2 regions of the Lysinibacillus sp. FSL K6-3209 genome follow, and region 2 is predicted to be linked to the other one. Evidence: a T-box and tRNA genes for the amino acid it is inferred to sense, from the RefSeq annotation. Region 2 holds a T-box; the other holds one or more tRNA genes.

Region 1 (6,765 bases), 1.1 Mb from region 2:
GACTCGCTTTCGCTGCGGCTCCGCCTTCTAAAGCTTAACCTCGCACGTAATCGTAACTCGCCGGTTCATTCTACAAAAGGCACGCTATCACCCATTAACGGGCTCTAACTACTTGTAGGCACACGGTTTCAGGATCTCTTTCACTCCCCTCCCGGGGTGCTTTTCACCTTTCCCTCACGGTACTGGTTCACTATCGGTCACTAGGTAGTATTTAGCCTTGGGAGATGGTCCTCCCGGATTCCGACGGAATTTCACGTGTTCCGCCGTACTCAGGATCCACTCTGGAGGGAATAAACTTTCGACTACAGGGCTTTTACCTGCTCTGGCGGACCTTTCCAAGTCGCTTCATCTAACTCATTCCTTTGTAACTCCGTATAGAGTGTCCTACAACCCCAAGAGGCAAGCCTCTTGGTTTGGGCTCTTCCCGTTTCGCTCGCCGCTACTCAGGGAATCGATTTTTCTTTCTCTTCCTCCAGGTACTTAGATGTTTCAGTTCCCTGGGTCTGCCTTCAAGACGCTATGTATTCACGTCAAGATACTACGCGATTAAACGTAGTGGGTTCCCCCATTCGGAAATCTCCGGATCAAAGCTCACTTACAGCTCCCCGAAGCATATCGGTGTTAGTGCCGTCCTTCTTCGGCTCCTAGTGCCAAGGCATTCGCCGTGCGCCCTTAATAACTTAACCTGCAGCTTCCGATATACATCGTAATCCAGCGTCAGCTTCATTCGTTCGGTCAGTCACGTACAGAGGTACGCTCCTTCTCTCACTCAATCGCTTCCTTGTCTTACTCGTATCTCGAAACCTTCATTTGTTATTAAGCCTATAAAAAACTTAAAAAAATAAATGTGTTTGTTACAATTTCAATGTCGTTTTATCCAGTTTTCAAAGAACAAATAAAAATTGGTGGAGCCTAGCGGGATCGAACCGCTGACCTCCTGCGTGCAAGGCAGGCGCTCTCCCAGCTGAGCTAAGGCCCCAAGAGGTTATATATGGTGGGCCTAAATGGACTCGAACCATCGACCTCACGCTTATCAGGCGTGCGCTCTAACCAGCTGAGCTATAGGCCCTCTTGGAAGTTTTATAAAGTTAGTTATAAACCTTCAAAACTGAACGCAAAACGTAATCTTACAAACCCAAGGTTTGTATTCCGAAAATATCCTTAGAAAGGAGGTGATCCAGCCGCACCTTCCGATACGGCTACCTTGTTACGACTTCACCCCAATCATCTATCCCACCTTCGGCGGCTGGCTCCAAAAGGTTACCTCACCGACTTCGGGTGTTACAAACTCTCGTGGTGTGACGGGCGGTGTGTACAAGGCCCGGGAACGTATTCACCGCGGCATGCTGATCCGCGATTACTAGCGATTCCGGCTTCATGTAGGCGAGTTGCAGCCTACAATCCGAACTGAGAACGACTTTATCGGATTAGCTCCCTCTCGCGAGTTGGCAACCGTTTGTATCGTCCATTGTAGCACGTGTGTAGCCCAGGTCATAAGGGGCATGATGATTTGACGTCATCCCCACCTTCCTCCGGTTTGTCACCGGCAGTCACCTTAGAGTGCCCAACTAAATGATGGCAACTAAGATCAAGGGTTGCGCTCGTTGCGGGACTTAACCCAACATCTCACGACACGAGCTGACGACAACCATGCACCACCTGTCACCGTTGTCCCCGAAGGGAAAACCATATCTCTACAGTGGTCAACGGGATGTCAAGACCTGGTAAGGTTCTTCGCGTTGCTTCGAATTAAACCACATGCTCCACCGCTTGTGCGGGCCCCCGTCAATTCCTTTGAGTTTCAGTCTTGCGACCGTACTCCCCAGGCGGAGTGCTTAATGCGTTAGCTGCAGCACTAAGGGGCGGAAACCCCCTAACACTTAGCACTCATCGTTTACGGCGTGGACTACCAGGGTATCTAATCCTGTTTGCTCCCCACGCTTTCGCGCCTCAGTGTCAGTTACAGACCAGATAGTCGCCTTCGCCACTGGTGTTCCTCCAAATCTCTACGCATTTCACCGCTACACTTGGAATTCCACTATCCTCTTCTGCACTCAAGTCTCCCAGTTTCCAATGACCCTCCACGGTTGAGCCGTGGGCTTTCACATCAGACTTAAGAAACCACCTGCGCGCGCTTTACGCCCAATAATTCCGGACAACGCTTGCCACCTACGTATTACCGCGGCTGCTGGCACGTAGTTAGCCGTGGCTTTCTAATAAGGTACCGTCAAGGTACAGCCAGTTACTACTGTACTTGTTCTTCCCTTACAACAGAGTTTTACGAACCGAAATCCTTCTTCACTCACGCGGCGTTGCTCCATCAGGCTTTCGCCCATTGTGGAAGATTCCCTACTGCTGCCTCCCGTAGGAGTCTGGGCCGTGTCTCAGTCCCAGTGTGGCCGATCACCCTCTCAGGTCGGCTACGCATCGTCGCCTTGGTGAGCCGTTACCTCACCAACTAGCTAATGCGCCGCGGGCCCATCCTATAGCGACAGCCGAAACCGTCTTTCAGTATTGTCCCATGAGGGACAATAGATTATTCGGTATTAGCCCCGGTTTCCCGGAGTTATCCCAAACTATAAGGTAGGTTGCCCACGTGTTACTCACCCGTCCGCCGCTAACGTCAAAGGAGCAAGCTCCTTCTCTGTTCGCTCGACTTGCATGTATTAGGCACGCCGCCAGCGTTCGTCCTGAGCCAGGATCAAACTCTCCATAAAAGAAATTTGATTAGCTCAAATTGTTTTGCTGGCATCAATTTTGATGTCCAAAATTTTGTTTCGTTCACTAACATAAGATAGCTAATAAAAACTATATTGATTACGTTTTGCTTGTTCAGTTTTCAAGGTTCATTTACATTAATTGGTGGAGCCTAGCGGGATCGAACCGCTGACCTCCTGCGTGCAAGGCAGGCGCTCTCCCAGCTGAGCTAAGGCCCCATAAATTGTATTTTAGGAAATGGTCGGGAAGACAGGATTCGAACCTGCGACCCCTTGGTCCCAAACCAAGTGCTCTACCAAGCTGAGCTACTTCCCGTTTATTTATTGGCGCGCCCGGCAGGAGTCGAACCCACAACCTTCTGATCCGTAGTCAGACGCTCTATCCAATTGAGCTACGGGCGCTAAATATTAAAAATGGTGCCGAGGGCCGGAATCGAACCGGCACGGTAGTCACCTACCGCAGGATTTTAAGTCCTGTGCGTCTGCCAGTTCCGCCACCCCGGCACATTTGGAGCGGAAGACGAGGTTCGAACTCGCGACCCCCACCTTGGCAAGGTGGTGTTCTACCACTGAACTACTTCCGCATGTGCATAAGATTATTTATCCTGGCAATTATTATTTTAATATATAAATGGTGCGGGTGAAGGGAGTCGAACCCCCACGCCTTGCGGCGCTAGATCCTAAGTCTAGTGCGTCTGCCAATTCCGCCACACCCGCATATTATTGTTGGCAATTAAAATGGTGAGCCATGAAGGACTCGAACCTTCGACCCTCTGATTAAAAGTCAGATGCTCTACCAACTGAGCTAATGGCTCAAAAAATGGTGCCGGCTATAGGAATCGAACCCACGACCTACTGATTACAAGTCAGTTGCTCTACCTGCTGAGCTAAACCGGCATATGGTGGAGGATGACGGGCTCGAACCGCCGACCCTCTGCTTGTAAGGCAGATGCTCTCCCAGCTGAGCTAATCCTCCTGGGTATTATGCCTAGCGACGTCCTACTCTCACAGGGGGAAGCCCCCAACTACCATCGGCGCTAAAGAGCTTAACTTCCGTGTTCGGTATGGGAACGGGTGTGACCTCTTTGCCATCATCACTAGACTATTTAAAAGACAAGATTCATTATAACATAAAATATTATAATTACAAGCTTTTTTTTAAAACTTACTTGTTCTTTCAAAACTGGATAAACGGTTCATTGAATGTTTCAAACTTTTTGGTTAAGTCCTCGATCGATTAGTATTCGTCAGCTCCATGTGTCACCACACTTCCACCTCGAACCTATCTACCTCATCGTCTTTGAGGGATCTTACTTACTTGCGTAATGGGAAATCTCATCTTGAGGGGGGCTTCATGCTTAGATGCTTTCAGCACTTATCCCGTCCACACATAGCTACCCAGCGATGCCTTTGGCAAGACAACTGGTACACCAGCGGTGTGTCCATCCCGGTCCTCTCGTACTAAGGACAGCTCCTCTCAAATTTCCTACGCCCACGACGGATAGGGACCGAACTGTCTCACGACGTTCTGAACCCAGCTCGCGTACCGCTTTAATGGGCGAACAGCCCAACCCTTGGGACCGACTACAGCCCCAGGATGCGATGAGCCGACATCGAGGTGCCAAACCTCCCCGTCGATGTGGACTCTTGGGGGAGATAAGCCTGTTATCCCCGGGGTAGCTTTTATCCGTTGAGCGATGGCCCTTCCATGCGGAACCACCGGATCACTAAGCCCGTCTTTCGACCCTGCTCGACTTGTAGGTCTCGCAGTCAAGCTCCCTTGTGCCTTTACACTCTACGAATGATTTCCAACCATTCTGAGGGAACCTTTGGGCGCCTCCGTTACCTTTTAGGAGGCGACCGCCCCAGTCAAACTGTCCGCCTGACACTGTCTCCTGCCCCGCTAAGGGGCATGGGTTAGAATTTCAATACAACCAGGGTAGTATCCCACCGACGCCTCCTTCGAAGCTGGCGCTCCGAGATCTCTGGCTCCTACCTATCCTGTACAAGTTGTACCAAAATTCAATATCAGGCTACAGTAAAGCTCCACGGGGTCTTTCCGTCCTGTCGCGGGTAACCTGCATCTTCACAGGTACTATAATTTCACCGAGTCTCTCGTTGAGACAGTGCCCAGATCGTTACGCCTTTCGTGCGGGTCGGAACTTACCCGACAAGGAATTTCGCTACCTTAGGACCGTTATAGTTACGGCCGCCGTTTACTGGGGCTTCAATTCGCAGCTTCGCTTGCGCTAACCACTCCTCTTAACCTTCCAGCACCGGGCAGGCGTCAGCCCCTATACGTCACCTTACGGTTTTGCAGAGACCTGTGTTTTTGCTAAACAGTCGCCTGGGCCTATTCACTGCGGCTCTCATGCGCTTGCACGCTCAAGAGCACCCCTTCTCCCGAAGTTACGGGGTCATTTTGCCGAGTTCCTTAACGAGAGTTCTCTCGCACACCTTAGGATTCTCTCCTCGACTACCTGTGTCGGTTTGCGGTACGGGCACCTCTCACCTCGATAGAGGCTTTTCTTGGCAGTGTGAAATCAGGAACTTCGTCCATACGGACTCGCCATCACAGCTCAACGTTACAGTGTGCGGATTTGCCTACACACACGCCTTACTGCTTGGACGCGCACAACCAACGGCGCGCTTACCCTATCCTACTGCGTCCCCCCATTTCTCAAACGGTGAGGAGGTGGTACAGGAATATCAACCTGTTGTCCATCGCCTACGCCTATCGGCCTCGGCTTAGGTCCCGACTAACCCTGAGCGGACGAGCCTTCCTCAGGAAACCTTAGTCATACGGTGGACGGGATTCTCACCCGTCTTTCGCTACTCATACCGGCATTCTCACTTCTAAGCGCTCCACCAGTCCTTCCGGTCTGACTTCAACGCACTTAGAACGCTCTCCTACCACTGACATCGTAGATGTCAATCCACAGCTTCGGTGAATCGTTTAGCCCCGATACATTTTCGGCGCAGCGTCACTCGACCAGTGAGCTATTACGCACTCTTTAAATGATGGCTGCTTCTAAGCCAACATCCTGGTTGTCTGTGCAACGCCACATCCTTTTCCACTTAACGATTACTTTGGGACCTTAGCTGGTGGTCTGGGCTGTTTCCCTTTTGACTACGGATCTTATCACTCGCAGTCTGACTCCCGTGTATAAATATCTGGCATTCGGAGTTTGTCTGAATTCGGTAAACCGGGATGGCCCCCTAGTCCAAACAGTGCTCTACCTCCAGTATTCTCATCACGAGGCTAGCCCTAAAGCTATTTCGGAGAGAACCAGCTATCTCCAAGTTCGATTGGAATTTCTCCGCTACCCACACCTCATCCCCGCACTTTTCAACGTGCGTGGGTTCGGGCCTCCAGTAAGTGTTACCTCACCTTCACCCTGGACATGGGTAGATCACCTGGTTTCGGGTCTACGACCACGTACTAATTCGCCCTATTCAGACTCGCTTTCGCTGCGGCTCCGCCTTCTAAAGCTTAACCTCGCACGTAATCGTAACTCGCCGGTTCATTCTACAAAAGGCACGCTATCACCCATTAACGGGCTCTAACTACTTGTAGGCACACGGTTTCAGGATCTCTTTCACTCCCCTCCCGGGGTGCTTTTCACCTTTCCCTCACGGTACTGGTTCACTATCGGTCACTAGGTAGTATTTAGCCTTGGGAGATGGTCCTCCCGGATTCCGACGGAATTTCACGTGTTCCGCCGTACTCAGGATCCACTCTGGAGGGAATGAACTTTCGACTACAGGGCTTTTACCTGCTCTGGCGGACCTTTCCAAGTCGCTTCATCTAACTCATTCCTTTGTAACTCCGTATAGAGTGTCCTACAACCCCAAGAGGCAAGCCTCTTGGTTTGGGCTCTTCCCGTTTCGCTCGCCGCTACTCAGGGAATCGATTTTTCTTTCTCTTCCTCCAGGTACTTAGATGTTTCAGTTCCCTGGGTCTGCCTTCAAGACGCTATGTATTCACGTCAAGATACTACGCGATTAAACGTAGTGGGTTCCCCCATTCGGAAATCTCCGGATCAAA
Region 2 (6,765 bases):
TGTGGCGAAATGCACATATTCTTTGTTGAATCGACCTGCTGACTATAATACAAGCGTAATTCATCAAATGCTGAATCTTCATATTGTAATAGATACAATATTGGCAATGTTCTTTTTTTGTTTTGTAAATCTTTTTGTAAGTTTAATAAGTCGCCATAATCATTATTTAACTGTGCAACCATTGCAATATAGTACGCACTCATTTCAAGCTTTTCGGAATACTTTCCAGTTGCTAATACTTCTCCGAGCAATGAAGAAAGTGCTATTAACGAACCAGATTTCTTCTTTACAATGGCTACATACATTTCTTCAGATGTAATCTGATTGATTAGGTCATGATGCTGACCATCAACTGCTTGAAGTAAGTAATGGCAAAATAAACGAGTAACCTCACTTTTATAAGGTATTTCTACCTTTTGTAGCTCCAACATAACGATACTAACGAAAGCTGTCGAAGCATTAAGCAATAAATTCCCCTCTATTCCCCATTTTGATTCATCACCGTCTTCGATATCATCAACAATATCTGTAAAAAGAATCCAGAGTTCCAAAAGATTAAAAACTTCCTGGATAGATTTCGTTAATATACCGCCATTCAATTGAAAATGCAATTTACTTAAATCACTAAAATCACCACCTTCATGTTGATCTAACAAGGAGGTTAAACAACGGCTAAACTCATCCGATAGTTGATAATTACTGATAATTCGCCTTAATGATTGTTTTAATTCTTCCATCATTCACCTTACCAATTATTTATTTTAATTGCGATTTGGCTTTGAGCTACTTCTAACAATCAAAATGAATAGTTAACAATGCAGATATCCTTGGTGTTTGACTTCGGGTATTTCAAGTAAATATACTTCCACCTTAAAATAACAAAGGAGTTGTGCTTCCTAGAATGAACAACAGGCAGCGCACATATTGCTAAGAATTCATTACATTAAACATACTTAATTTTGACTGTTATGTATCACCACTTTCAAACGGCATCAGAGGCATAAATAATAAAGGTGATTTCGCTCTTTTGTAGGAATGGAAAAGCCCATCTATTTACAATTATTTTAGAGCTAATCATTAAATTTGTCATCTATGACTCATGACAGTTATCCTTTTTTCCAATCATTAACTATTATACCTAAAATACTAAAAATGTAAATATATTCATAAATATTAATACCTATTAACAATATAATGCATTAATTTACATAATTACGCAACTATAGTTTCATAAATTTTATTAGTACAAATATAGCAAGAAAGAATTTAAGTAACTCACTATAAATGCTGTATTTCATAAAGGATACGCTCTATTGACAGGTAAAAATAAATTAAAAGGAATGTTACACAGTGTAAAGAAGAGCTTTTTTCAATAGGTGACTGCATTATTGTTTCCATATGAGGGACAGCCTCAAAATCAGCTATATACATCAAGACGAGAAAAGCAATATCGCCGGATTTTTTCAGTTTTTGGAAGGAGCTATTCTGGAGACTACAAATACAAGCATTAAAATGTTAGTAGAAGATACATTTCAAAGAGAGGAAATCATAACGAAATACTCTAAATCTAAGCACAATTCAGTTAGAAGAGGCTAGGACCAAGAGAAAAAGTGTTAGATTGATGGCAATCAATCTAACACTTTTTTGCTACGCCGTTATTGTCCGCTTCGGCGGTGCTTTCCGCTCAGCACAGTAAGCCGTAACCCTCCTCGCTAACGCGCGAAATGCCCGCGTCTTACGCTGTGTGCGTTCTGAGCAGGAGTCACCGCCTTCGCTACCAACAACTAGTGAACACTTCTATTTTTTTGCAAATAGCCAAGTTCCCATAATAGCAAAAATTTACGAACACCTTTCCTCTGTTCCTTAAATTTTTTTAGTTATGTCCCAGCCTCTTTGTCAATACTTTGAGCATGTTAACATGCTTTCTACCATACAAAGTTAGATTTAGTAAGCACGGGCGAACCAAACTGTATGTTGTGCTTCTTTCCCACAATGAATGCAAGTATGCTTTGTAACGGGTGGGTTGAATGGTATATTACGAGTTGTAAATTTTGTTTCTTCTTTTACCTTTTCTTCACACACATCATCTCCACACCAACCCGCTAAAATCCAACCTGGGATTGTTTCATTTTGTTCTGATTGAGCTAAATGCTGTTTTAACTGTTCCATTGAATCGATATGGGTATGAGAGTTGTTTGAACGGAAAGCTCTTGCTTTTTCAAATAGGCGCGTTTGCATCGTTTCAAGTTCTGTTTCTATGCTTTCTACAATTGTTTCTAAAGAAACAGATACTTTTTCTTCTTCATCTCGGGCTTTCATTAAGCCTTGCTGATTTTCTAAATCACGTGGTCCCAATTCAATACGCACAGGTACACCTTTTAGCTCCCATTCATTAAACTTATAACCAGGTGATTGGTCTGAATCATCAAGACGCACACGGATGCCCTTTGCTTTTAACGCAGTAAAAATTTCATCCAATTTCTCAATAATCCCAGGGTTCTTTTTCCAAGGACCAACTGGGATTAACACAACTTGCGTTGGAGCGATTCTTGGTGGTAAAACAAGTCCTTGTTCATCACCATGCACCATAATAACAGAACCAATTAATCGAGTAGATGTTCCCCATGATGTTGTATGCACATGGACATGTTTATTTTCTTTGTTTAAATATTTGATATCAAAAGCTTCGGCAAATTTTGTGCCTAAATAATGAGATGTCCCTGCTTGTACGGCCTTGCCATCCTTCATCATAGCTTCAATTGAAAATGTATCAACTGCTCCAGCAAAACGTTCTGACGGTGTTTTTTGTCCATCATAGACAGGAATTGCTAATAATCCTTCCACAACTTCTTTATAAATAGCTAACATTTGCATTGTTTCTTTCCGTGCATCTTCTTCATCAACATGCGCCGTATGGCCTTCTTGCCATAAAAATTCCGAAGTACGGATAAACGGCAGCGTTTTCTTTTCCCAACGGAATACATTGGCCCATTGATTGATTAAAACAGGAAGGTCTCGATAACTTTTAATCCAGTTTGAATACAAATGCCCAATCATTGTTTCCGAAGTTGGGCGCAGCGCTAAACGCTCTTCTAATTGTTCACCTGCCGCTTCGGTCACCCAAGGAAGCTCTGGCGAAAATCCTTCAATATGATCCTTTTCCTTTTGGAAAAAAGATTCTGGAATAAGCATCGGGAAGTAGGCATTGCGGTGACCTGTTTCCTTAAAACGCTTATCCATCTCCGCTTGAATATGTTCCCACAGTTCATAGCCGTCTGGTTTAAAGGCAATACAACCACGAACCGGCGTATAATCCATTAAATCCGCCTTTTGTATCGTTTCCACATACCATTTTGAAAAATCATTTGTTTTTTGAGACATCTTTTTTCCTCCTATTTTGAAAAAATCTATTTCACTTCGACAAAATAGCATCTAGACTTTATTCGAGCCTGCTCAAACAGCTCCTTTTAAAATCTATGTTACCCAGCGAAGCATTTAACTTAATTCGGTCAAGGCATGCATCCAAATCAAGTTCATAAAAAAAGCATAAAGCATCCTAATAAAGGACGTCTTTACGCTAGTTGACGTGGTACCACCTTAGTTCGGCATAATTAATAATATGCCCTCTAAACGTTTGTAACGAAACGACTCGGTTAGTTGTTAACTGACATCTCCGTGGTAGGGTTCAATAAGAAGGGGTGCTATAGCTCTCAGCCTAGGCTATATTTTCTGTTTCACATTTCTTATTTACTTAGTCACATCATCGATTGTATATGTATACATTAATATACCAATTTGCTAAATGTAATTCAATCATTACGATAGGTCATTGAATGATAAAATATAGTTTGCATACTATTACGCTAGCTCTTGTATCAGCTTACCCAAATTCCCCTATTTTTAATAAATGCTTTACTATACCAGCATAAAAACATTTTGATGTTTTCATTAAATCAAGTAGAATGAGTTTGAAACAGTTATGTGAAAGGTGATTAGATGCAACGTCAACTAACAGAAAAATTATGGCGTGAAGAAAAATATCGCGTTATGTTTCATAGCCAAAAGCATTACAATCAACTCCGTCTGGCCATGCGCGACATGATGAGCCATGAACAAATTAAACAATTAATCGAAGTTGCATTACAACAAACGCCAACTGAAGGCAGCATGCGCAATGCTTGTCAGCATATGTGGGGGTATTTTCGTAAAGTAGCCTCAATAGAAGAAAAACGAACATACGAGCAACTGCTTCTTACTTGTCAAATACCAGCGCTTCTTTGTTTTTTACAACAATTAGCCATTCAATATAACGTTACTTATTTACGTGAAAGTACTATTTTACAAATACAGTAGCAGTAGTTATTGCCTAAATGCAAGCCTACGAACAAGTGGCTCGCCCTTTAATATTAAGCTCTTAGGAGAATCTATATGAACACCAATAAGGACAACGAGGACATTATCTTTCTTACTAATCTAACCGAACGTATAATGCATCCATTTTATAATAAACAAATCGTCTTTACAGGGGCTCTTTCTACGATGACACGCGCAGAAGCTGCAAAAAAAGCACGAGCTTGTGGCGGTTTAATGCAAGGGGCTGTCACTAAGGACACCGCTTTTGTTATTCTCGGTCATAACCGACGAGGCAAAAGCACGAAACATTTAAAAGCAGAGCAACTCATCCAACTTGGATACGACATTCAAATTATTGCTGAAGATGATTTTATTTGGCTTATTTCCATGCAAAAAGAGTATATACCTTCTTCAATCCTAGAAATATCAAAAAATGCACTCCAAAAATAAAAAACTGAAAGAGGACACCTTGTGCCTCCCTTTCAGTTATTCTTTGATAGAAAAATATTGGCGCACCCTACTAACAATCATATAATCCTTTCTTTTAATAACATAAATGCTTCTGCAGCCTCAAAGCCACTTGCAGCACCACGAACATAAGCAAGTGATGAAACAGCTTTTTCACTTCTTGGAAATGGAAAGTTACTAATTTCTGATTCATAAATATTCATAATTTCAATCTTACGCTCTAAATAGTCTTTAATATCAACATAAACATTAGGTCTAAAATTGTTTGCATCAGGATTTATTGTAAAATCCGTTTCAGATAAAGTTTCATAAGCTAATACTTTTTCTACAGATGAGTATCTAAACCATTTAGTACAAGCCATAGTTGCATCAAACACAAATTTATGATCAGAATGAATGTCACTTGGATAGGGTACGTATATTATGTTTGGTTGAATTTTATGAAAAACACTACTAATTGCTCCAATTAAATTACTTTCTGGGACTTGGTCTAACATAGCCGCTTCAAATCCCAACTCAAAGGTTTCATTGAAGTTATATTGCTTTGCCACCTTTGCAATTTCCTTAGCTCTTTTCAATTTAGCTTCTTCTTTAAAAAAGCTACCCATAGTAGTAATAATTAGCCAAAAAATTTTATCACCATGCTCTACATGTTTTAAAATAGTACCCCCACACCCTAGCGTTTCATCATCTGGGTGAGGCGTTACAATCACGACATTTTTACTCATTCATCTAAGTCCTCCAATGGGTCTGTTATTTTATATATAAAATCACTGTAATTTAAATTTTGTAAAAATTTTAATGCTCTTTGTGTGGATTGACCGTCCCCGTAAATAGATTTTACATTTTGTAATTTTTCTATATAATCCACATTTGATAGTCTATGAATTGCATTTTTTATCGATTGTTTAGAACTATCAACAAATAGAACGTTTTCAGTAGAATATCTTCCGACTTGCCGATTACCTACATTAATTACTGGCTTTTTTATCATAGGTGCTTCATAAATCCCCATACTTGAATTTCCAATTAAAAAAGAACTATTTCTAAAAAGATTTACAAATATATCTCTTGGAAGGTTTTTATACATAAAAAAATTAGTATCAGAAGAATATTTTTTTAATGTATTGATAATCTCTACTTGACCACTATCCGAATTTGGATATCCTACAAATGTAAAAATATTTTTTTCTTTTAAAACATCCAATATATTACTCAAATGTTCTCCAGAGTCCCGCTCATGTTGTGCTTCAGGATGAAAAATCAACAATGCATAATCTTCAATATCCATTGAAATACCTATCTTATTAAACACTTCTTCTTTAGTTAAAATGGGTGTATCTTTAAATTTGTCTAATGAAGGGCTACCAATGTTAAAAATTCTTGATTTTTCTTCGCCCATTGCAAGCAATCTTTTTTCTGAAACTTCATTAGATACAAAATGAATATTAGCTAATTTGGAAGTAGCGTGGCGGATAGGGTTATCTACATGACCGTCCGTACTATGATCGCCTCCAAAAAAATGCGCGACAGGTATATTTAAATAGGTCCCAATCGTTGCTCCAGTTAGGACTTCCTCTCTATCACCAACTACAATTATTAAATCTGGATTATAATCTACTATTGAATGGATGGCTCCTTGCATTAGAATAGATAAAGACTTGACCCTACCAGCAAGACTATTAGAGTCTAATAAAGATTCAATTTTTGCTAAAATAGGAATGCCATCCTTTATTATTTCTTGCACAGAGTATGCCATCGTTTCAGAAAGATGTGCACCACTAACAATTAATTTTAGTTCAAAACCCTCGATTTTATTTATTTCGCTATATAATTTGCTTAGTAAATCATAGTCTGAACGAATTCCAGTAAAAGCAACTATTTTTTTAATAGACATCTGAATCACCCATAAAAATGTTCCACGATTTATAAGAACGAATGTTT

What was found. A T-box is a leader RNA that pairs with one kind of tRNA and senses whether it is charged. The one in region 2 lies ahead of proS (proline--tRNA ligase), so its partner is inferred to be a tRNA-Pro.
Region 1: it encodes a tRNA-Pro, which carries the amino acid that the T-box ahead of proS (proline--tRNA ligase) is inferred to sense. The anticodon was not compared.

What each region holds. Positions count from the first base shown of each region.
Region 1 covers NZ_CP150264.1:163,697-170,461, reverse strand. Annotated here, with positions in the region: rRNA gene MHH88_RS01005 (23S ribosomal RNA) at 1-686, opposite strand, end outside; tRNA gene MHH88_RS01000 (tRNA-Ala) at 904-979, opposite strand; tRNA gene MHH88_RS00995 (tRNA-Ile) at 993-1,069, opposite strand; rRNA gene MHH88_RS00990 (16S ribosomal RNA) at 1,166-2,717, opposite strand; tRNA gene MHH88_RS00985 (tRNA-Ala) at 2,861-2,936, opposite strand; tRNA gene MHH88_RS00980 (tRNA-Pro) at 2,957-3,033, opposite strand; tRNA gene MHH88_RS00975 (tRNA-Arg) at 3,043-3,119, opposite strand; tRNA gene MHH88_RS00970 (tRNA-Leu) at 3,133-3,221, opposite strand; tRNA gene MHH88_RS00965 (tRNA-Gly) at 3,227-3,301, opposite strand; tRNA gene MHH88_RS00960 (tRNA-Leu) at 3,350-3,434, opposite strand; tRNA gene MHH88_RS00955 (tRNA-Lys) at 3,457-3,532, opposite strand; tRNA gene MHH88_RS00950 (tRNA-Thr) at 3,539-3,614, opposite strand; tRNA gene MHH88_RS00945 (tRNA-Val) at 3,618-3,693, opposite strand; rRNA gene rrf (5S ribosomal RNA) at 3,704-3,819, opposite strand; rRNA gene MHH88_RS00935 (23S ribosomal RNA) at 3,935-6,765, opposite strand, start outside.
Region 2 covers NZ_CP150264.1:1,270,762-1,277,526, reverse strand. Annotated here, with positions in the region: gene MHH88_RS06065 (class 1 isoprenoid biosynthesis enzyme) at 1-740, opposite strand, end outside; gene proS (proline--tRNA ligase) at 1,945-3,381, opposite strand; T-box leader at 3,560-3,773, opposite strand; gene MHH88_RS06055 (YbgA family protein) at 3,997-4,353, shown strand; gene MHH88_RS06050 (BRCT domain-containing protein) at 4,429-4,803, shown strand; gene MHH88_RS06045 (PIG-L deacetylase family protein) at 4,881-5,549, opposite strand; gene neuC (UDP-N-acetylglucosamine 2-epimerase) at 5,546-6,718, opposite strand; gene MHH88_RS06035 (GNAT family N-acetyltransferase) at 6,708-6,765, opposite strand, start outside.